Regions from separate parts of the Corynebacterium pilbarense genome, predicted to be linked through region 4. Evidence: predicted binding sites of a transcription regulator. Region 4 holds the regulator's gene; each other region holds the start of a gene.

Region 1 (5,897 bases), on a different contig from region 4:
GCGCTGCTGCCGATCTGGAACGCGTACACGTTCCTGCAGCTGTACTCGTCGTCGGATGCCCAGTGGTCCGTGGGCTCGGATAACGTGCTCGACCGCTACATCCTGGCCAAGACCCACGACATGGTGGCAGCTGTGGGCGAGGCGCTCGACGACACCCGCATCGCCGACGCCTGCGACGTGGTGCGTCGCTTCGCCGACACGCTGACCAACTGGTACGTGCGCCGCTCCCGCGACCGTTTCTGGGAGGGCCAGGAGGCGCACCCGGAGGCGTTTAATACGCTCTACACGGTGCTGGAGGTCGTCTCCCGCGCAGTGGCGCCGCTGCTGCCGTACGTCTCCGAGGTCATCTGGCGCGGGCTCACCGGCGGTCGTTCGGTGCATCTGACGGACTACCCGCAGGCCTCCGAGTTGCCGGCGGATGGCGAGCTGGTCGCCGCCATGGATGCGACCCGTGCGGTGTGCTCTGCGGCGTCGTCAGTGCGCAAGGCGAACAAGCTGCGCAACCGCCTGCCGCTGCCGAAGCTCACCGTCGCCCTGCCGGATTCGGCCAAGCTTGAGGCGTTCCGCTCCACCATCCGCGACGAGGTAAACGTGAAGGACGTCGCTTTGACTGACGACGTCGACGCGGCCGGATCCTTCGAAGTCGTCGTTAACGCGAAGGTGGCTGGCCCGTCGCTGGGTAGGGACGTGCAGCGCGCCATCAAGAACGTCAAGGCCGGCAACTACGAGCGCCGCGGCGACGATGTGGTGGTCGACGGCGACATCGTGCTCACCCCGGAGCTTTACACCGAGCGTCTGGTGGCGGAGAACCCGGAGAGCACCGCGCGTGTCGACGCCGACGGCACCGTCGGCCTGGTCGTCCTCGACACCGAGGTCACCGAGGAACTCGAGGCTGAGGGCTGGGCTGCCGACGTGATCCGCGGGCTGCAGGACGCCCGCAAGCGCGAGGGCTTCGACGTTTCCGACCGTATCGCTGTGGTGCTGGCCGTGCCTGCAGAGAAGGAAGCGTGGGCCCGCACCCACGCCGACCACATCGCGGCCGAAACCCTGGCGACATCCTTCGACGTGGTCACCGAGCCGGTCGAGGGTCACGACGTCATCGATGGTGTGACCGCCACTGTTCGTAAGAACAGCTAGGTTCTCTCGGGCTGGGGTCTCACTCGTGCAGAGTGGGGCCCCTTTTTGGCTGCTCAGCGGGGGCGGCGCACCGTCGTTCGATGATGCGCACTATGCAGCTGCATAGTTTTTCGAACCAATATTGGGGTGACACCCACTATGCAGCGGCATAGTTTTTGGGGCGTTCGTGTGGGGTGCTGACTATGCAGCTGCATAGTTTTTCTGGCCAATACTGGGTCGGCACCCACTATGCAGCTGCATAGTTTTTTGGGGGTGTTTGTGTGGGGCGCTGACTATGCAGCTGCATAGCGAATAGATTTTATGTTCGACTTCTGGGAAAGCGAAACCGCATGCGTTGTCCACTTCAATGGACATTTTCCGCAAAACCCTTGACTCGAACACACGAGCGTTCTATAAAGGTGTCAATGCTCATGAGTAAGGGGATCAACCATGACAATTGCGGTGGACGAACGGACAGAAGATCGAACGAGTGACCTGTCGGCAGAGGTGCTCGAGGATCAGATCAAGTGCAATCAATTGTCGGCGAACCACCACCGGGCGCGGATGCTCGATGCGGTGGGGCAGTTCGATGAGCAGGGGCTTGCGGAACAGTACGGGGAGAAGTCGACGGCAACGTGGTTGCGCAGCGAGCTCAACCTCCCGCAGGCCACGGCATTCGAGTACGTGCGCGTGGCGCGAGGGCTGAGAAAGTTCAGGCTCTTGTTCGACGCATTTGAATCGGGGGTGATGCCGTATTCGACGGTTCGCTTCCTTCTCCAGTATTTGGAGGAGTGCAACGAGGAGCAATACGTCCAACTCGCGCTGAGCATGTCGTTTGCCGATCTCCAGCTTGTGCTTGCCGGGGCAAGACCCAAAGAGGAGGACCCGACTGAGCCGTATGCGCGCGCCCGCGAGTGCGACGACGGCATGCTTGCTTTCGAGGCGCGGCTTCCGGCGGTAGCTGGCCAAAAGCTTCTGACCGCGTTAAAGGTGGCCCAGCTTGCCAGTTTCGGTCTCGAGGATGTGGACCCAGATGATCTGCAGGATCCGGAGAAGGTGCAGAAGCTTATCGACGACGCAGCTGCCGCCGAAGACGCCGTCCCATCAGAGCAAGACCGCGCTCCGCGAAAGCGCACGAAGATCACCATGGACGACATCGTGCGTTCGGTGTCGCGGTACGGGCCTCCGGAAAAACAGGACGTTTACGGGGCGTTGTTGGCGATGATCGATATGGTTCGCGCGAACCCAAAGAGTCCGCTTCGCAGTCCAGGCGTGCAGGTCAACCTCATGGTCAACCAGTTTGGCCAATGTTGGATGCCGGAAAACCGCTCGGCCAGTTCTGAGGACGTGCGCAGCTACCTCGCCAACGCGATGGTGCGTTTGCACTTGCTGGATGACACGGGACTGACGATCCACGTTGGCCGTTCGCGGCGGTTCGCCACCGACGGCCAAGTGCAGGCACTGTTGGCAGTCTGGGGGTATCAATGCGCCATGCCTGGATGTTCGCATAGGCGCTTCATAGAAATGCACCACATAAAGGAGTGGGAGCACGGAGGTATGACTGATCTAGACAACCTGATCCCACTGTGCTCGAGCTGCCACTCTCAGGTGAGCCACGGAGTGATTGCCATCGAGCGCCAAGGAGCTGACCTGTTCTTCACGTTCAAAAACGGTGCCCGGTTCGTCTCGCGCAACAGAGGACTGCCGAGGCGGATGGAGTATGTCACCGGAGATTCGTTCGCCGTGTGATCGGATTGGAACATGGTGGTACCGGTGGTGCACAGTGGTGGACATGAACCGTTGGGTGCTGCACATCGACATGGATGCGTTCTACGCATCGTGCGAGCAGCTGACCCGCCCAACGCTCAAGGGGCGCCCCGTGCTGGTGGCGGGAGTGTCCGGCCGCGGCGTGGTCGCAGGCGCCAGTTACGAGGCGCGCAAGTACGGGGCGCACTCGGCGATGCCGACGCATCGGGCCGCACGGCTGGTGGGTTCAAAAGCGGTGCTGGTGGCGCCGCGCAGGCCGGTTTACGCGGTCGCGTCGCGCCGGGTGTTCGAGATCATCGGCAGATACGTGGACGTGGTGGAGCAGCTGTCCATCGACGAGGCGTTCATGGAACCGGAGAACTTGATCGGGGCGAGTCCGGAAGACGTGGAGCAATGGGCGAACGAGCTGCGGGCGGCGATCAAGGAAGAAACAGGCCTGCCCAGTTCGATCGGCGCGGGTCCAGGAAAGCAGTACGCCAAGATCGGCTCGGGCCGGGCGAAGCCGGACGGGGTCTTTGTCATTCCGCACGACCGGCAACTAGAGATCCTGCACCCGATGCCGGTCAGCGAGTTGTGGGGTGTGGGACCTGTGACTGAGTCGAAGTTGCTTAGTGCCGGGATTGAAACGATCGGGGATCTAGCAAACCTCAGCGAGAAAGAGCTGGACATTGCCATCGGAGGCGCGGTGGGCAGGCAGCTGTGGTGGTTGGCGCGCGGGGTGGATGAGCGGCCGGTGGCGCCGAGGGCGGAGTCGAAACAGATCTCCTCGGAACACACGTACCCGCAAGATTTGACCACCCCGCCGGAGGTGGACGCGGCGTTGGAACGAGCGGCTGCGGAATCACACCGCAGGCTGCGCAAGGATGGGCGCGGAGCACGCACCGTGACGGTGAAGCTGCGGATGGCAGACTTCCGCATCGAGTCGCGTTCGGCGACGCTGCCGTACGCCACCGACGACGCGGAGACGCTGCTGGCCACCGCGTTCCGGATCGTGCGCTACCCCGACGAGGTGGGCCCGATTCGGCTGGTGGGTGTGTCGTACTCCGGCCTGGAGGAGACGCTGCAGGACGTGCTGTTTCCGGAGTTGGATCAGGCGATTGTGAAGCCTTCGCCGATGTCGGCAGACTATGAAACCGGCGTCAGCGACCACGAAACGCAATTCGACACGGAGGTGCACCAGGAGACCGCTCCGGAGCGCGGCGTGTGGCGCGCGACGCAGGACGTCTACCACCCGGATTACGGGCACGGCTGGGTCCAGGGGGCCGGCAAGGGGTGGGTGACGGTGCGGTTTGAAACGCGGGCGACGGGGCCAGGCAGGATCAAAAGCCTTCGAGCGGATGATCCGCAGCTCCAGCAAGCTGACCCGCTGGATTCGTTGGCGTGGGAGGAATGGTTCTCACAGCAGTGAGCGCGGGTCCACGCCGGTGGCCAGCGCGGTGGCCAGCGCGATGCGGGCCTGCCCGGCGCTGAGGTAGCCGGCGGGCAACGCGCCCAGGTCGCCGAGGGTGGAGCCGCCGCCGGCGCCGCCGTAGGCGAACGACACCTCGCCGTAGGGCACCGACGTTGCGACGACCACAGGCACCCCGCGGCGCAGCAGCTTTGCGACGGCGCTGCCCATGCACGCAGACACATTGCCGGAGCCGAGGGCCTCTAAGACGAGCCCGTCGATGGGCCCGAGTGTGCGGATGAGGGCGTCATCGGCGCCTGCCCACGCGCGGATGATGGGGATGTTCAACCCGGCCAACGGCGCGGCAGGCACCGCCATGGGGCGGGGCAGGGGCGTGTCGCTGGTGAGGGTGAAGGCGTGCTCGGCGGTGGTTTGCGTCTTCATCAACCCGCGCGCCGGGAGGGTCTCGCCCGCGAAATGGACGAGCACGCCGCAGTCGCGCCGGGTGGCGGCCACCTCGATCGCGCCGCGCAGGTTGGCGGGGCCGTCGGGGGAGGCGTGGTCGGCGGAGCGCATCGCGCCGGTGAGCACAACGGGGCGGGGATCGGCGTGGACGAGGTCCAGCGCGAGGGCGGTCTCGGCCATGGAGTCGGTGCCGTGGGTGATGACGAGGGAGGCGGAGTCGTCGAGAAGCGAAGTGCGCACGGTTTCGCGCAGCATGTCGATCTCAGCCAAGCCCATGGACGAGGAGTCGAGGCTGGCCACATCGATGGCGCGCACCTGGCGAGTGGTGCCGCAGCGGGCGACGAGCTCGTCGCCGGTGAGCGTGGGCACGAGCGCGCCACGGTCGTTTGTGGTGGAGGCGATCGTGCCGCCGGTTGAGATGACTAACACGTTCATGCACACAGAGTGCCAGAAAGTTGCGGGTGTGCAGTAACGTGAAGCGAGAGATTTACGCTACGCAAGGAGAACACGTGAAAGCACCGAAACTTGTCGCAGCCGCAGCTGTCGCTGGCCTCGCACTGAGCTTGACGGCCTGCTCCGAGGATTCGGACACGACCGAAACCACCGCCGCATCCCAGGCGGCCTCCTCCGAGGCTGCGCCGGTGGCCGAAATGCCGACGGCGGAAGAGCTCAACGCTGTGCTGCAGCGCGCCGCTGACCCGAACCTGCCCATCGCCGAGCGTGCGAACACCGTGCAGGGTGGCGAAACCACGCCGGAGTTGTTCGACCTGATGACGCAGTCGCAGCAGGAATCCGGCGCGAACTTCCAGGTGGTCGACCCGGTGCTGCCGGGCTACACCGCCAACTCGGTGCTGGCCACCGTGAACTTCACCCGCCCGAACGCGGAGTCCCAGCTGGCGGAGGACGTGGAGTTCATCAACGAAGGCGGCCAGTGGAAGATCTCCCAGAGCTGGGCCTGCTTCCTGGTCAGCAACACCCTCGCCCCGGAGCAGGTGCCGGACATGTGCAAGACCGGTGCACCGGCCGCCCCTGAGGCACCGGCCGAAGCGCCGGCTGAGCAGGCTCCAGCAGAGCAGGCGCCGGCGGAACAGGCGCCGGCCCTCTAAACGCCAAACTCCACAGCGCGGGTGATGTCTTGGACCACCCGCGCTTTGTCGTCTCC
Region 2 (5,897 bases), 140 kb from region 4:
GGACGGAGTGGCGCGAGACGTTGCCGCCCGCGCCGAGAACGAGAACGTGCTGTGTTTCCATAACGCCCACCGTAACCCGGAAATACTGTCTATACTTTGCGCATGCACGCAATTATTACGACCACCGGTAAGGACCGTCCCGGCGTCATCGCCGCCGTTGCTAAAACCGCAGCCGACGAGGGGCTGAACATCCTCGACGTCTCCCAGACCATCATGGACGACTTCTTCACCATGATCATGCGCGTCGCACTGCCTGAGGGCGAGGTGGACATGGGTGCGCTGCAGGAAGCCTTCGACGCCGCCGGCAAGCCGCTCGGCATGGTCGTGCGCATCCAGTCCGAGGCCCTGTTCAGCGCCATCAACGACATCTAAGGGGCGCAAATGAATTTCGAGTTTTCAGACGCGCGGTTCCTCGACGTCATCCGCATGATCGAGGATTACCGCCTGGACATCCGCACCGTGACCATGGGCATCTCGCTCATCGGCTGCACCCGCCCCACGATGGAGGCCACCGCGCAGGCGGTGTACGACCGCGTCGTGGAGCGCGCACGCAACCTGGTGCCGGTGTGTGAGGGCATCGAGCGCGAGCTTGGCATCCCGATCGTGAACAAGCGCATCTCCGTCACCCCCGTCGCGCTGGTGGCGGCGGGCGCCGAAGGCAACCCGGTTGAGATTGCCCACGCGTTGGACCGTGCGGCCGGCGAGCTCGGTGTGAACTTCGTCGGCGGCTACTCCGCGCTGGTGGAAAAGGGCGGCACCACCGCCGATAAGCGCCTGATCAATTCCATTCCGGAGGCGCTAAGCGAAACCGACAACGTGTGTAGCTCGGTCAACGTGGCGTCGTCACGCGCCGGCATCAACATGAACGCCGTGGCCAAGATGGGCGAGATTGTCAAAGAGGCCGCGGAGGCGACCGCGGACCGCTCCTCCATCGCCTGCGCAAAGCTCGTCGTCTTTGCCAACGCCGTGGGTGACAACCCGTTCATGGCCGGCGCGTTCCACGGCATTGAGGAGCCGGACACGGTGATCTCTGTGGGTGTGTCCGGCCCGGGTGTGGTGGACAACGCGATCGCCCCGCTGAAGGGGGCGAGCCTGAACGAGGTCGCCGAGGAGATTAAGAAGGCCGCGTTCAAGATCACTCGCGCGGGTCAGCTCGTGGGGACGATGGCTGCGGAGCGCCTCGGCGTGCCGTTTGGCATCGTGGACCTCTCGCTCGCGCCGACGGCGGAGATGGGCGATTCTGTGGCGCACGTACTCGAGCGCATGGGCCTGGACCAGGTGGGCACGCACGGGACTACTGCTGCGTTGGCACTGCTCAACGACGCCGTGAAGAAGGGCGGCATGATGGCCTGCTCCCGCGTCGGCGGCCTGTCCGGCTCGTTCATCCCGGTCTCCGAGGACAAGGGCATGATCGACGCGGTGCACAGCGGTGCCATCTCCATGGACAAGCTCGAGGCGATGACCTCAATCTGCTCCGTGGGCTTCGACATGATCGCCATCCCCGGCGACACTTCAGCGGAGCTCATCGCGGGCATGATCGCCGACGAAGCCGCGATCGGCGTGATGAACCACAAGACGACCGCCTCTCGCCTCATCCCGGTGCCAGGCACAAAACCCGGTGACGAGGTGAACTTCGGCGGACTGCTCGGCTACGCACCGGTGATTCCGGTGAACAAGGTGGGTAACGACGAGTTCATCCACCGCGGCGGGTTCATCCCCGCGCCGGTGCACGGGTTCAGGAACTAGCGCTTGACCCTCACGCGATGTGAGGGTTTAAGTTTTGGTGCGTGAAGATTTCAGACGTGGCTGCGGCAGCCGGCTGCTCCGTCCGCTCGGTGCGCCACCTGCACGAACGCGGAGTTGTGCCAGAACCTGCACGCACCAGCGGCAACTACCGCGACTATTCTGTCAGCGATCTAGTGGCGGTGATTCGGGCGCGTGCGCTTATCGACGCCGGTGTTCCAGTCGCCGACATCCAACGTGAAGACGCAATACAACGTTCAATTGCCATGTTGGACGGCCGCATCGCCCATCTGGAGAGACAGCGGTCGCGACTGCTGGCTATCGCGGAGGCGCCCGCCGGGTGCCCGCGCGATATTAGGGACAAACTTGCGGATGTGATCGACGATGCTGCGCTGCTGCAGATAGAGCTCGATTCCTGGGACCTCATGGCGCTCACTGGCGTCGCGACCGAGGCGACGTGGGCGCAGCTCAGGGCAAACCTCAAGGATGCTTCCTGTGTGGAGGCGGCGCGTAAGTCCGTCAATGTGTGGGGTGAGCTTGGGGCAATGCATTCACGGGATGTCGATGTTCCGCAGATTTCGGCTACGCTCTCGGCACTGTTTGCACGCGGAATTATGCGAGACGTCCTCCCTACCCTGCGGCAGGGTTCCGTCCCGCTCCAGGTGAAGGATCTTCCCACCCGGGGCGCCCAGCGGGTGGTGTTGGAGGAGCTCACCCGTGGCATCTAGAGCGATAACGTTGCTGAAGAAGCACCCTGCATACCGGGTAGCGAAGTTCGAGCTGGGGCTGTACCGCGACTTGGGACGGTGGATCCGTGGACGCTGTCTCGTGCCCGATGGCGCGTCGCCGCTCCCCCATCCACCTGGGCGGTTGCAAATGCTTGGCTTCGTCACCGCAGTTTTGACCATTGAGATGGTTGTTGTGCACCTGCTTTTGCCCGCAGGATTGGTGCGGCTGGTAGCGCTACTGCTTTCGCTCTGGGCTGTTGTGTGGGTGTGGTCGCTCATCGCCGGAGAACGTATCCGGCCAAGCTACGAGGGGCCTGACGCCCTGGTTCTGCGCCGCGGGAGAACGGTGTTCGCCGAGGTGCCTGCGTTGCTTGTGGCGCAGCGACGTACGGAGAGGACCTTTGCCTCTGACATCAAGGTCGAGGGAGATACGCTCACCGTCGGTGGCTCCGGCGGGACCGACACGGTCCTCGAGCTCAGCGAGCCAGTGCTGGCTGCGGGTGACCGCTACCCCTGGCAGAAAGCGAAAAACGCGCCGGTAACACGTGTTCGCTTCTACGCGGGGCAGCGTGGTCTGTAGCTAGCGCTTCTTGCCCACCGCGAACCATGCGACCCAGCCCAGGGTGTTGACTGCGCCGATCACTGGGGTCCACAGCCACTTCGGACCCCGGACACGCTTGGAGTTGGTACGTGCGAGGTCGCGCAGTGCGAAGGCCTTACCGGCTGTGTCGATGGTGGCGAGCACGCCGGCGAGGGTCTTCTGGTCGGAAGAAAGGCCGTTCCAGGCGTCCTTGATGGTGTCGATGATGTCGTTGCTTCTTGCCATAGTGCGAGTGTAGCGGGCTGGTTTCGGGGTCCACGTTTCGTCCGTCGATAAGCAAGATGCTCACTATGATGGACAAACTCTTGTGCGGTTTGCGTTTCGGTTTGTACGTTCAGTGCAACGAAATTTCCGAATCGGAGGGGTTAGAAAATGGGTCGCCACAAGCTTCTGCACGTCATCACCGAACGCGTCAATTGCGTACCACGGGGAATCACATTCGCATCAAACATCATGCAGTTCGAGTGGATCCTCGGTGAGATTTTTGCGCACAAGATCGATACAAACGATCCGTACCGGGCCTTGGGGCAGGCGCTGACTTGGGTGTTCCGGTGGAACTCGACACCATCCAATACAGATGTCAGCGGCGAACTCCTTGAGATTGAAAGCGAGGAATACCTGACGCTCGATTACGCCCGGGGTGAGGTGACGTTGCAATTGGATGGGACACCGAAGATGCGCTGCGCGCTGACACCAGAAAACGTACGCCCCCTTTTCCAGATGGTGTGGGACCACAACGAACCTGACCCGTACAGCGAGACTCCGCAGTTCCCGAAGCGGTCGCTGGTGCGGCTGGTTTGCGAGCGAAGCGGAGAGGTCGGCTCCGGCATCGATGTCTTCTACCCCATCGGCGGCGAGGAACGGATTAGGAGGTTTCTGCCCGAGATTCTTTTGGGCCAGACAGTCGATTCCCTCCTCTCCAATCTCTGGCTTGTTGGCGAGCTAGACGCCCTGGTGCAGCCGTTTCAGGACCAGGTAATTGGCGACGAGTATGCCGCGACGACCCCACCGCCGCGCGAGGTGGATTGCCCGATGTTGACCGTTGATGTTCCCAACGAGTCGCTGCGGTTGAGCTCCTCTAACGGTGAGCTGGTGATGGTTACGGACTTCACGGAGGAGGCTGTAGAGCGCGTGCTAGCAGAGTTCGAACGGTTGGTGGATCCCTGGGCGCAGCCTCGTGTGCTTGCAGGTTCACATCCCGACTATGAGCCTTGGGCCGGAGATTCACCGTTCTAGGACTGTGATCTTGGTTACAGTTTCTAACTCGGTGCTTGTTTTGCTGGACATAAGGGGTGTTTATGTCGACGCGGTTTGTATGTTGATCGTAAACGTATTCGATTAAAGGGTTTTGAAAGAGGGCACAATGGCGACTGACCTGCGAAAGCACGTCGACACAATCACCCATGCCCTCCTGGCCATGAAGGACCTGTGTGCAGACCCCGATGCGGTCGAGTTCGAGGAGGTTCGGGAGGATTTCGAGCGCCTCGAAGCAATATTCAACGTGAAGGCTACGCTCGACGCGTTTTTCGCGTACGTGTGCGAGCGTGACGACGCCGGGCGCGTCGTCGGCTCAAAGCACGCCAATCAGTACCTTCAGAAGAAGCTCGGGTTGGAGCCCAAGGACGCCTACGACCGTCTCGCCCGAGGCCGGGACTACTACGGTGAGCCCGAGGTTGAAGAGGAGCAGGTCACCGACCTGTTCGATACCGATTGTGAGGAAACCCCCGCGGATCCGGCGGCGGAGGCAGAGCGGGAGGAAGCGGCCCGCGAGGCTGCTCGAGCGGCTGCCCGCGAAGAGGCGCGGCGCAAGCAAGAAGAAGCCCGCCGTGCCGCCGAGCGCGTGAACGCCGAGAAACAGCGCGTGATCCGCCAAGAGCTAGACAAGCTTGTCGGGGATGCGAAGGGAGCGCGTGCCCGTCTCCAGGCGGACGCGCTCGCGGAGGCTCCTCGACGTTCTGTGAAAGATTTGCGCGCCACCGTGCGCCGCTGGGTCGAGCGCGAGAACCGCAAGCACGTCGAACCTACGAACCCGAACGCGGGCATGGAAAACCGCGGGCTGCACATCGGTGCCCAGCGCGCAGACGGGACATGCCGGATCACTATCGATGCCGTGGCCTCTGATTCAGCGCTATTCAAAGCGCTGAGCGATAAGGGGTTGGTGCCCAACTCGAACCTCCCCGAGGGTGTGGAGGATTACCGCACGCCGTCGCAACGCAGGTACGACCAGTTCTCCGAGATACTCAAGCATTATGACGCCTGCGAGAAACCAACCGGCGGCGGGTGCGCGTCCGTGGTTGTGTCGGTGACGCTGGACGAGCTGACGGAGGCCGGGCCGACCACGAAGTTCGCCACCAACACCGGAATCGAGCTCGACGCCTTCGACCTCGTGCGTTTGGGCATGGATGGAACGTCCGACTTCGTGCTGACTGTCGACGACGCAACGTCGTTGCCGTTGAACCTATACCGGACGCGGCGATTGGCGTCGCTGGCGCAGCGGATCACGTTGCTGGCTGTGCAGGGCGTGTGCGCCTGGACCGGCTGCACTGCCCCGCTCACGGAGACGGAGATCCACCACATCACATCGTGGCTGCAAGGCGGTGATACCAACATCGACAACCTCACAGCGCTGTGTCGGACCCACCACCGCTGCAACAACGACTTCAAAGACCACAGAAACAACACCAGTCACATGGATGTGGACCCGGCGACGGGTCGGGCCGGGGTGAAGGAACCCGGGTGCGCAACGCTGCAGTTCAACCATGCAGACGCGGCCGAGCATTCGGCGGTGAACAGGTTACGAAAGAGACACCGGCAGCGGAATCGGA
Region 3 (5,897 bases), on a different contig from region 4:
CTGAGCCGCTAGCACCGTCGAACTTGATCGGCTCATCCGACGGCTCGGGGCCGTTCTCATAAGTCGGGGTCCAGTCTGGGCCGCCGTCGACCGGCTCGCCGTCGAGCATCACCACAAACTCGTACGGTTGCTCCACTTCGGTGGCTTCGTCTTCGCTCTTCGCACCCATTCCCACGTGTAGGAAGTAGTAGCCCTGGTGCGGATTATCCCCGCCGTACATCGTGTGCTGCGCCGGCGAGACCGGGCCACTTTCCTCTTCCTCGTCATAGAAGCTGAAGTCTCTCGTTCCAACTTCAAGGCGTGTTGGGTCGAAAATCTTGATCTTCACCGAGTCTGCGTCGTTGGTGACTGACTCTTTGACCTTCATTTTCAGCACTGGACGCTGGCCCCAAGTCACCGGAATCTTGTAGAAGCGGTACTCGCCGGGGACGATCTTGTCGGAATAGGTGCCCTCGCTGATTTCCACCGCGTCGTTGAAGCTGGTGCCGCCAGCGATTTCCTCGGCGGTGCCGAACGGGACCTCTCCGTCGTACTTCCCGGAGGAGATAACCTTGTCCGACCATTCCTTGGCCTGCTCTTTTTCCGGGATCGGCTCGTAGAACACGTTGACTTCGACGTTGACGTCGTCGACAAGCTCCGCGCCACCTTTGTAAATCTGCGTGGCTATCAGCCAGTTGCTCATGTCGCAGTCATCGGCTTGCTCCTCACGCGTCAACGAGACCCAGTAGGGTTCCATGGCGAACTGTGCGCTGCCTGCGATGCTGCTGGGAAATAGTTTCGTTCGAGCCTTGCCGCAGGTCGGGTCATTCTCGTTCGTTTGCGCAGAGGACTCGAGTTCTACCTGAGCATCTTGGAAGTGGCCGTCGGGCTGCCAGATCGGGGTCATAGTGATCAGCGCCTTGTGCCCCTCCGGCACGGAGACGCGGAAGTAGCGGTCGGTCTTCGCGTTCGAATCCGGGGTCACCTTGGTCTGGTACTGGCCCTGGCCAAGCCACTTGGCGTCCTCCGGCGAATCCGCAAACTCAAACGGCGTGCCCTCAACCTTGTACTTGCCAATGTCGCGCTGGGCCAGGAACTTCAGCGACGTCGCCAGGCTGCTCGCATCTTTGGCCTCGAGGAACTGGCCGTTGCCGGCCTCCGCGATGCACTGCAGCTCCTTGCGCGCCGCGTCGTCCACCTGGAAACCCACTGTGTGAATGGCCAGGTCAACGCCGTCTTCGGCCAGCTCCTTGGCCACCTCGCACACCGGCGGCGGGGCGCAGGAGTCGATACCGTCGGACACTAGAATGATCGAGCGCTCCCCCTCGCCGCCCAGCTCCTCAGCGGCCTTGCGCAGCGAATTGCCCATCGGGGTGTAGCCCTTCGGCTCCAGGCCGTCGATAGCCGACGTGAACTTCGCCTTGTCCACCCTGCCGACCGGGACGAGAGTGTCAATATCCTTACACCCCTGCTCCCGGTTATCCGGCGCATCCGACTCATTCGCGCCGTACACCGTCAGCCCCATTTTCGCCGTCTCCGGCAGCGACTCCACCAGCTCATTCGCCGCCTTTTTCGCCGATTCCATGCGTGTGCCCTCGGCGTCTGCCTCAACCATCGACGAGGATGCGTCCAAAATCAGCATCGCCTTGCTATCGTCCGAGCCTTCGGAAGCCGCGGATGTCTTCGTCGACGTCGTCGAGAACGACGAGGTCTCCGTCACTGTCGACACCGCCGTCGACGATTGCCCCCACGCCACCGGCGCCCATGCCAAGCAGCAACACACCGCAATCATCAGGGCGAGAACGACCCTCGCGCCTTTCTGCGAAACCGACCAACTCATTTTCACGCGCCCTTCTCCGTTGTGTGCAGAATCACTTTGGACAATAAAAGAACTTCACCACACCTGCACGCCTCGTTATCACTTTGTGAAACCCCGACCCTCATTCTGCAGCCGCAGAATCCGCGCGCCTCGAAAGTCTCATCTAACACTTGAGGGTGTTCTGCGGCCGCAGAATCGTTTGGCCCCCGACCGCCCAACCTTCAACCCGAGGTTGAAGGTATTCTGCGGCCGCAGAATCATTTTTCAATCGTCGAAAATATTTTTGAAGGACCCCTTTACATCGCACACATTTTCGCCTACCCTCGACCCCACAGCGACCATCCAGCCATCGCCCAGGGGGCTTTCCGTGACCACAGCCACCAGCAAAACACTGCAGCTTATAGACGATCTAAAGTTCCACCACTGCGAATCCCACACCCACCGAGCAGACATGCTCGACGCACTTGGCCAGCTCGACGAAGAAGGAATTGCCGAACAACGTGGCGAAATATCCACTGCCACATGGATCAAACGCGAGCTCAATCTCCCGCCATCCACCGCGTACGAGTATCTCCGCGTCGCCCGAGGCCTACGCCGGTTCCGCCTGTTATATGAGACGTTCCGTTCCGGCGTGATGCCGTACAACACGATGCGTTTCCTGCTGAAATTCATGCATGAGGAGAACGAGGAAGAACTGATCGACCTCGCACTCATCCATGCCTTTTCCGAGCTCGAACGCATCCTCGCCGGCACCGACACCGCCGATGAGAACGAACCCGAAGAACCGTTTGTGAAGGCCGATTTCCGCGCCGACGGAATGATGGATTTCCGCGCGCTCCTTCCCGCGGTACGCGGACAAGCACTGCTCACCGCGTTGAAGGTCGCTCAGCTGGCCAATTACTGCGCCGAGCTACCCAACTCAGAAGAGCTCGCGGACCCGGACAAGCTTGACGAGTTCATCGCGGCGGCCGAAGCAGAAGCAGAGTCTTGCCCGCCTGATTTCACTGCGGACGCCCCTAAACCGAGGAAGTCCAAACTCGATCTGGAGTCGATTCTGCGCCCGCCCTCACGCTTCGGCCCGCCGGAGAAGAAGGACCTCTACCCCGCCTTCATCGCCATGATGGACATGGTGCGCGACAGCCCCACTAGCCCGCTTCGATCTCCCGGCGCCCACGTCAACATCGTGCTCACAGAGGACGGCGGTGCGTGGATGCCGGAGAACACCTCGGCGAGATCCCAGGAAGTGCGAAGCTACATCGCGAACGCTACGTTGCGCCTGCACCTGCTGGACAAGAAGGGGTTGACCATCAACGTCGGCCGCGCGCAGCGCTTCGCCACAGACGCACAGGTCCTCGCACTATTGACGGCCTGGGGGCACCAGTGCGCGATGCCCGGATGCAGCCATCGCCGATTCATCGAGATCCACCACATCAAGGAATGGGAAGACGGGGGCGCCACCAACATGGACAACCTAATTCCGCTGTGTTCCAGCTGCCACTCCAAGATCAGCCACGGCCTAGCGCATATCCGGGCCCACGGTCCGGACTTGTACTTCCGTCTGAAGGACGGCACGCAGTACGTCTCCAGAAACCGCTCGCTGCCCAGGCGCACCCACAACCACCGGGGCCCGCTGCGAGACACGGTCACGCCGGGCGACAGCTTCGACGAGCCGGGTGCAGGCCAGCACCCGGGTCAGGCAGGCGCTTAGTCGTGCACTAGCTCCGCGGTGGCCGGGCCGGCGACGTCGAGTTCGATGACGCGGAGGCCGGCGGAGCGTGCTTCGTCGAGAAGCGAGGGCTCCACCTCACTGGTGGTGAGCACGAGCGCGGTCGGGCCGGCGCCGGAGAGGTAAGCGGCGTGGCCGCGGTTGCGCAGGCGATTGACCCACTCGGCTGTGACCGGCAAGACATCTGCGCGGTAAGGCTGATGGAGGCGGTCACGGGTGCCTTCGAAAAGCAGTTGAGGGTGGTGCTGCAGCGCCGCTGTCATCACCGCGGTGCGCGAGACGTTGAAACGCGCGTCCGTGTGGGTGACGTGGCTGGGCAGCACCTTGCGCACCGCGTTTGTGGAAGCGTGGAAGTCGGGCACGAGGGCGACGGCCTTGATGGACTCGTCGACCGGGATGCGCACGGCGCGGTAGGACGGCTTGGATTGGCCGTCGACGGGGATGTCGGTCCAAGACACCACTGCCCCGCCGAGCGCGGATGCGCCGGCGTTGTCCGGGTGACCTTCGAACTCGGAGGACAGCTGCACGACCGCGTCCTCGTCGAGCGGGGAGCCGGCCAGTGCGTTGGCGGCGAACACGCCAGCGACGGCGGCCGAGGCGGAGGAGCCGAGGCCACGGGACTGCGGGATGGTGTTGTGGCACACCACGCGCAGGCCGGGGGCGGACACGTCCGCGGCGGCAAGGCCGGACTGGATGGCCTTGACCACAAGGTTGGAGCTGTCGCGGGGCAGATCGTCGGCGCCCTCGCCGAAGATCTCCACCTCGAGGCCGGAGTCGGTGACCTCCACTTCCACGGTGTCGTAGATACTCAACGCGATGCCGAGGGTGTCGAAGCCGGGGCCCAGGTTTGCCGAGGAACCGGGGACGGTGACCTTGACTTTCAGGCCGGGCTGCAGATCGATTGCCATTGCGAAGGCCCCTTAGGAGTCGAGTCGGATGACGGAGTTGACCGCGAGCACGTCGTCGTGGCCGGAAAGCTGCTCCACGATAGCGTTGAGGTCCTGCTCGCGGGCGGCGTGGGTGACAACGATGAGGTGGGCCTCGTCGCCGGACTCCTCCTGGCGCACCGCGGACAGCGAAATGCCGGCCTTGGCGAAGCGGGCGGTGAGATCGGAGAGGACGCCGACGCGGTCGTTGACGGTCATGTTGATCGTGTAGCGGGTGGTTACCTCCTCGAACGAGACAACCGGGTAGTCCGCGTACGGGTTCTCGGCCGGGGCGCGGCCGCCGTGGACCTTGTTGCGTGCGGCGCCGACGAGGTCGCCGAGTACTGCCGATGCGGTGGGGGCGCCGCCGGCGCCGTTGCCGTAGAACATGAGTCGACCTGCTGCTTCTGCCTCGACGAAGATGGCGTTGTAGGACTTATCCACGGACGCGAGCGGGTGCTCGTTGGGCACCAGCGTCGGGTGGACTCGGGCGTTGACGCCGGTGGTGTTGCCGGCGTCGTCGACAAGCCGCTCGCAAATGGCAAGCAACTTGATGGTGTGGCCGGATTTCTTCGCGGCATCGATGTCGTCGGCGGTGATCTTCGTGATGCCTTCGCAGTGCACGTCATCGAAGGTCACGCGGGTGTGGAAGCCCATGGAGGCGAGGATGGCGGCCTTGGAGGCAGCGTCGTGGCCCTCCACGTCCGCGGTCGGGTCGGCCTCTGCGTAGCCGAGTCGGGTGGCCTCTGCCAGCGCCTCCTCATAGTCGGCGCCGGTGGATGCCATGGCGTCGAGAATGAAGTTGGTGGTGCCGTTGACAATGCCGGAGATGCGCTGCACCTGGTCGCCCGCAAGGGAGCGGCGCAGCATGCCCACCACGGGGATGGCGGCGGCGACGGCGGCTTCGTAGTAGAGGTCGACGCCGGCGGCGTTGGCGGCGTCTGCAAGCTCGGCGCTGTGGGCGGCCACCAGGGCCTTATTGGCGGTGACCACCGACTTTCCGGCCTTGAGCGCTTCGAGGACGAGCTCGCGCGGGTAGTCGATGCCGCCGATGAGCTCGACCACGATATCCACGTCGTCGCGGGTGACCAGTTCGCGCGCGTCCCCCGTCAAGTACAAACCCTGGACCTCGGGGGCATCTTTATGCTTCTCGACGTCCGACACCGCAACACCCCTCACCTCGATCGGGCCGCCAATACGGTGCTCCAGGTTGGAGGAGAATTCGGAGAGAAGGCGCAGCACCTCAGTACCGACGGTGCCCTTGCCCAGCACGGCAATGCCCACGGGGGTGCCGATGCCCTTGCCCGGGTAGTTGCCGTTATATCCCTCGGCTGTGGCGGAAGTCATGATGCGAGTAGCTCCTTCGTCGTACGTGACAGGGATCAGCGGTGAACCGCTTTGTCTACTATCGCGCAAAAGACACTGACGGTCAATTAATATTCGCGCG
Region 4 (5,897 bases):
AGGGCTGGGCGAGGACGCGCTGCAGACCATTGCCGACGCGCCGTGGATCGGCCTGCCGCAGTTTCACCAGCCCGAGTTCCATGTCTCCGCGGTGCTGGTGACCCTGCCGGTGCTGGTGGTGCTGATCGCGGAGAACGTCGGCCACGTCAAGGCAGTCTCGGAGATGACCGGGCGCAACCTTGACGACATGCAGGGTCGCGCGCTGATCGGCGATGGTATCGCCACCACACTCGCCGGCGGATTCGGCGGATCCGGCACAACTACCTACGCCGAGAACATCGGGGTCATGGCGGCGACGAAGGTGTATTCCACCGCCGCGTACTGGGTCGCTGCCGTGTTTGCGATCGTGCTCGCGTTCATCCCGAAGTTCGGAGCCGTGATCTTCACCATCCCCGCCGGCGTGCTCGGCGGGGCGTGTCTGGTGCTCTACGGGCTCATCGGCATGCTGGGTGTGCGTATTTGGCAGGACAACAAGGTGGATTTCACCGATCCGGCCAACCTCACCGCGGCCGCGGTCGCGCTGATTGTGGGCATCGGCAATCTCACCCTGGACGTCGGTGCTGTGACGTTGGAAGGCATCGCTCTGGGCTCGGTCGGCATCATCCTGGTTTACCCGCTCATGCGCTGGGCGTACGACACGTTGGGGGAGGGGCAGTACCGAAAGGATTTCGAGGTGTCCCAGCCGTCGACGTTGTAGCGTCCGGTACTGGTTGCACGTAAAAACGCCCGGGCGCGTGGCCCGGGCGTGATCTCGTCGAGAAGCGAACAGCGCCTATTCTTCGTCGAGGTTCTGCTCGATCAGCGCCGCGATCTTCTCCACGGCATCGGCGTTGTCGGAGGTCACGGTGACCTCGTCGTCGTGCTCGGCGCCCATGGCCATAATCATCAGCGAGGAGGCAGCGTCCGTCTCGTCGTCATCGTCGCCGCCAACAAGGGTCAGCAAAATCTCGTCGTCGTACTCGCCGGCAGCATCGGCGATCACCGTGGCCGGGCGTGCGTGCAGCCCGACGGTGGAACCGACCTTCACAGTCTTGGAAGCCATTCGGGTGTCCTTTCCGTTGTTTTCATCCAGGTCTGCAACGAGTGTAGGTCGCAAACAGATGTTGGTGCCACCATGTTGCTCGCACTATTGGGTCTGCGCCAGCACGACCTCAATGCCGTGCGAGCGCAGCTCGTCCACGAAGGCGGAGGGGGCCTCAGCGTCGGTGACCACCACATCAATATCCGTCAGTGGCGCGAAGCTGACCACATAGTCGTTGCCCAGCTTCGTGGAATCGCACAACACAACAACCCTGCGGGCATTCGTCACCATCGCAGCTTTCACCGCAGCTTCCTGGGCGTCCACGGTGGAGAGGCCGTGGCCGATGGACAGCGCGTTGGTGCCCACAAACGCGACGTCAGCCCGCAACAGGGCCAGTGTGCGAAGTGCAGTACTGCCGACGACCGCCTGGCTGATCGGACGGACACTGCCACCGAGTAGCTGCACATCGTGCAAACCGGAATCGCTCAGCTCCAAGGCGGTGGGGATGGAGTTGGTCACCACCGAATACTCCCTATCCCCGCGAGTCTCTGCAAGTCGCTTGCCCAAGCTGCTGATAGTTGTGCCCGAGTCCAAGAAGATGGTGCAGCTTTGGGTATCCGGCACGAACTGCAACGCGGTTTCCGCAATCGCGGTCTTGGCCGCGAGCGAGGCGCGCTGGCGGGTATCCAGCGGGATCTCCGTAGAGCGGTACGACTGGCTGGCCACCGCGCCGCCGTGGACGCGCTGCACTGCGCCCTCATCGTGCAACGCCGAAAGATCCCGGCGGATTGTTTCCGCGGTGACGTCGAAGCGCTGCGCCAACTCGGTGACATTGACGCGGCCTTCAACTGCGGTCAAAGACGCGATCTGGCGTCTCCGCTCTTCGGCGTACATCGATCTCCTGCGATTCTGGTCGTTGTGTTCTCTCGGCGTGCACGCACCGGTTACAGAGTACGGAACACCGAGATGACACGCCCCATGATCTCAGCCTCTTCGCCCTTGATCGGCTCGAATGCGTCGTTGTGGGGCAACAGCCACACGCCGGTGGAGTCGCGGTGGAGCTCCTTAACCGTCGCTTCACCGTCCAGAAGCGCCGCAACGAATTCGCCCTCCTCCGCGTTCGGCTGGGAGCGGACAACAACCCAGTCTCCGTCGAGGATGCCGGCCTCGCGCATGGATTCACCGACAACCTTGAGCATGAAAACATCGCCGTCGCCGAGCAGCTCCTCGGGCAGCGGGTAGTAGGTGTCCACGTTCTCTTCGGCGAGGATCGGAGCACCTGCAGCGATCTGGCCGACCACCGGCACGTAGCGGGCATTGCCCGAATCCTCCGGCTTCGCTTCCTGCGGCTTGCGCTGCTTGCGTCCGGTCTCGGGCAGCTGGCGCAGATCCACGGCGCGCGGCTTGTTCGGGTCGCGACGAAGGAAGCCCTTCTTCTCAAGCTCCTTGAGCTGGTATGCGACAGAAGAGGTTGACTGCAAACCAGCGGCATCGCCGATCTCACGGATACTCGGCGGGTAACCGCGCAGGACAACAGCGTCCTGAATGACCTGGAGGATACGGCGCTGACGGTCAGACAGTGCGTTGTAATCCGGGTTGCCGGGCTCGGCCTTCTTTCGTGCCATGACGTTCTCCTTGGGCTCGGTGGCGTAGTGCGCCTACGAACCTACCAGATAGGGCACTCATGTTCGATGGTTGCGGCGTTTGGGTGGACACCTGTCGGCTGGGGTGATATAAATCGAACACGTAAGCGTATTCGAACAAATGAACGTTAGAACGTTCGAGCGTGTCGGCGCCGAACGTAATGTGTGCCGCGAAACGAAGGGAGACTCACAATGTCCATTGCAATCAATCCAGTACACAATGCATCCGCATCTCGTCTGGGCGCCGTATCCGTGGTTCCCCCGGCGGAGATTTGGGACCTTGATTCTGTACCGAAGCGTCGAAGCGGCGGGGCCGGTGTTCGAACCATTTCTGCGTCTCATCGAACGAGTGATCGTTCTGTCTCAAACCGGGTTTCGGGCGGTTCTACTGAAGCGGACACGTTCGAAACACGGCACGAGACACGCGATACGCTCCTACTTGGCGTATGCATGACTGCGGCGCTGCTTATTGGTTCCGCGTTCGGCGGCGTTTTCTCAGCGCAAGACAAGGATCCCTCATCGATGACCGGCAGCCAGGTCGCCCACGCCGCCACCGTGGCAACGGCGCGATAGGCAGGGCGTAGACTCACGGCTACACCAAGCCTTGAAGACTCTGGGGGTGGAAAACCGTGTTTTGTCCTTTTTGCCACAACGAGCAATCCCGTGTGACTGACTCGCGGCTGGTAGAAGCTGGCGCTGCGATTCGTCGACGCAGGGAGTGCACCGAGTGCGGGGGTCGTTTCACCACGGTGGAAAAGGCAGTCCTCACCGTTGTGAAACGCAACGGCGTGAGCGAACCGTTTGACCGCGACAAACTCATCGTCGGCGTGCGTCGAGCATGCCAAGGCCGCGACGTTACCGATGACGCCTTGAAACGCCTTGCCCAGGAAGTGGAAGAGACTGTGCGCGCTCAGGGCAGCTCGCAGGTGCCCGCTCACGAGATCGGCCTGGCGGTGCTTGAACCGCTGCGCGCCCTCGACGAAGTGGCGTACCTGCGCTTCGCATCGGTGTACAAGTCGTTCGAGAGCGCAGACGACTTCGAATCCGAAATCCGGCTCATGCGCCGCCGCGACCGCGAGGACTTTTAACCTGCGGCCTTGGCGCTAACGCAGAGCGTCAATCTTCTTTTCAATGCGCCGCTGGCTTACCGGCTTCGGCGTGCCCAAACGCTGCGCGAACAAGCTCACACGCAGCTCTTCAATCAGCCACAAAACATCCTTGTACGCCTTGGTCTTCGTGCGACCAGCGGGCAAGGCCTTCATGCGCTGCGCCAAATATGCCTTCACTGAATCAATCACTGACTGCCGGTCAGCGTCGCGATCAGGATCCAGCCGCATGTCTTCCAGGCGGATGCGCATCGCATCGATGTAGCGGGGCAGGTGCTGCAAGTGCCCGATGCCGTGGACAGTCACCGCGTGTTTCGGCAGGAAAAACCGCAGCTGCGACGTCATGTCGTCGATAGCCGGGCCCTCCCACTGCTCAAGCTCAGCCGCGATATTCGCGTACTCAGCCAGAGCCGGCGCCAAGGTGACCACCACCCGGCGCACCCCACCAGCGACCTGGGGGCGGATTTCGGCCACGAGCGCATCGAACTCCTCCGGCGAGCGCACCGGCCCGCCGGAGGAGAACATCAGGTCGCGGATCACGGCGACACGGGCGTCCTCGACGAGCCCGGCGGCGCCGCCGTGCGGGTAGCGGTCCACCGCTACCTTCTGACGCAACGGTAGCCCCTTGGTCATCTGCCCGGCGTTGACCGTGATCTCGCGCAACAGCAACGTCAGCGTCGCTGTGACCATTGAGGCGTCCGCGGCGGCCTTCGTCGGGTGCACCGTGACCTTCACGCCGTTTTTAGTGGCCTCGAGTGCCGGGTAAGCGTCGACTTCGTTGCCGTCGATAGTCGTCGTCACCGTCTCCGGCACCGCGCCGAGGGAATCGGTAGTCCACTTCGCCACCGCATCCGACTCGGAGGTGCGCCCGGCCTTGGACACGGAGGATTTGATCTTTCCGGCCTGGCGGCGCTTCAGTGCACCGAGGTCCGTGTCGTGGTCGACGACTTTGCCGCGGCGGTCAATCGCGGCGAAGGTCACCTTCAGATGCTCGGGCAGCGCAGACGGGTTGAAGTCGGTGCCGTTGATGCCGCGCCCGCCGATGCTGTGCAGCGCGTCCGCGAGTGCCTCGGCGAACGGGGTTTCGCGAAGATCGGCCTCACTGGCGCCGTCATCATCCTGCTTCTCCCGGATCGCCTCCATCGCACGCTCAGCGAAGTCGGGGGCCGGCACAACCGTCTTGCGCAAGGCCTTTGGCAGTGTGCGGATGTACTCCGCGGCCAGCTCCGAGCGCAACCCCGGCACCAGCCAGTCAAAGCCCTCCGGCCGCAGGTTGGCCAGAAGCGGCACGGGCACGTCCACGGTCACGCCGTCGAAAGGATCGCCAGGCTCGAACTTGTAGCGCAGCGCGTAATCGATCGAGCCCTGGCGCCACACCTCAGGGAAGGCGGTGGTGGAGGAATCCACGCCCTCGTCGTCGAGAAGCGCGGCAGGGTCGAAGTCCAGGTAGTGCTTGTCGTCGGCCCGCTTCTTCTTCCACCAGGAATCGAAGTGGCGGGCGGTGGTCACGCTCTTGGGCAGGCGTGAGTCGTAGAACTCGAAGAGGGTGTCCTCATCCACTACCAAGCCGCGGCGGCGCACCTTTTCCTCCACCTCAGCGGCCTCGGCGAGCAGAGCTTCGTTGTGGTCGATGAAGTGGTGGTGGCGGTTCCAATCGCCCTCCAGCAGGGCGTGGCGGATGAACATGTTGCGCGCACCCTCGGCGTCGACGCGGTGGTAGGGCACAAGACGGTCGCGCACGATTGTCACGCCGTAGAGCATTGACTTCTGGTGCACCATTGCGGCCGAACGCTTCCGCGACCACACAGGTTCGGAATAGCTATGTTTCATCAGCCGGCCAGCAGTAGCTTCCACCCAGGCGGGCTCAATCTTGGCCACGTCGCGGGCCCACAGGCGCGAGGTCTCCACGAGTTCGGCCGCCATGAGGAACTCCGGGGGCTTTTTGCTTAGCGACGACCCCGGGAACACCAAGAACCTAGTCCCGCGCGCGCCCTGGAATTCCTTCGAATTGCCGTCGCGGGCACCGATGTTGGACAGCAGGCCTGTCAGCAGCGACTTGTGGATCGCGTCGGCGTCGCGCTCGCCCGCGACGTTCTCGGCGCGCGACCAGCCCAGCTGGCGTTCCAC

Evidence for each region. The regulator LexA, encoded in region 4, represses DNA repair genes until DNA is damaged. The targets are predictions, from matches to a motif close to CGAACANNTGTTCG.
Region 1: the regulator LexA is predicted to act here: its motif matches at 1,512-1,525, upstream of NUW87_RS05765 (HNH endonuclease signature motif containing protein).
Region 2: the regulator LexA is predicted to act here: its motif matches at 4,396-4,409, upstream of NUW87_RS01325 (HNH endonuclease signature motif containing protein).
Region 3: the regulator LexA is predicted to act here: its motif matches at 2,101-2,114, upstream of NUW87_RS11745 (HNH endonuclease signature motif containing protein).

What each region holds. Positions count from the first base shown of each region.
Region 1 covers NZ_JANRML010000005.1:105,408-111,304, forward strand. The annotation lists gene ileS (isoleucine--tRNA ligase) at 1-1,137, shown strand, start outside; gene NUW87_RS05765 (HNH endonuclease signature motif containing protein) at 1,567-2,865, shown strand; gene NUW87_RS05770 (DNA polymerase IV) at 2,909-4,291, shown strand; gene NUW87_RS05775 (asparaginase) at 4,280-5,170, opposite strand; gene NUW87_RS05780 (WKL family lipoprotein) at 5,245-5,841, shown strand; gene NUW87_RS05785 (DUF6263 family protein) at 5,838-5,897, opposite strand, start outside.
Region 2 covers NZ_JANRML010000001.1:271,031-276,927, reverse strand. The annotation lists gene NUW87_RS01360 (NAD(P)H-binding protein) at 1-61, opposite strand, end outside; gene NUW87_RS01355 (ACT domain-containing protein) at 103-372, shown strand; gene NUW87_RS01350 (PFL family protein) at 382-1,746, shown strand; gene NUW87_RS01345 (MerR family transcriptional regulator) at 1,788-2,471, shown strand; gene NUW87_RS01340 (hypothetical protein) at 2,620-3,051, shown strand; gene NUW87_RS01335 (PLDc N-terminal domain-containing protein) at 3,052-3,297, opposite strand; gene NUW87_RS01330 (hypothetical protein) at 3,445-4,308, shown strand; gene NUW87_RS01325 (HNH endonuclease signature motif containing protein) at 4,436-5,897, shown strand, end outside.
Region 3 covers NZ_JANRML010000003.1:74,469-80,365, forward strand. The annotation lists gene NUW87_RS03935 (VWA domain-containing protein) at 1-1,819, opposite strand, end outside; gene NUW87_RS11745 (HNH endonuclease signature motif containing protein) at 2,166-3,506, shown strand; gene thrB (homoserine kinase) at 3,503-4,432, opposite strand; gene NUW87_RS03950 (homoserine dehydrogenase) at 4,445-5,797, opposite strand; gene lysA (diaminopimelate decarboxylase) at 5,884-5,897, opposite strand, start outside.
Region 4 covers NZ_JANRML010000001.1:126,720-132,616, forward strand. The annotation lists gene NUW87_RS00620 (uracil-xanthine permease family protein) at 1-697, shown strand, start outside; gene NUW87_RS00625 (HPr family phosphocarrier protein) at 773-1,042, opposite strand; gene NUW87_RS00630 (DeoR/GlpR family DNA-binding transcription regulator) at 1,127-1,915, opposite strand; gene lexA (transcriptional repressor LexA) at 1,966-2,646, opposite strand; gene NUW87_RS00640 (hypothetical protein) at 3,115-3,237, shown strand; gene nrdR (transcriptional regulator NrdR) at 3,294-3,752, shown strand; gene hrpA (ATP-dependent RNA helicase HrpA) at 3,768-5,897, opposite strand, start outside.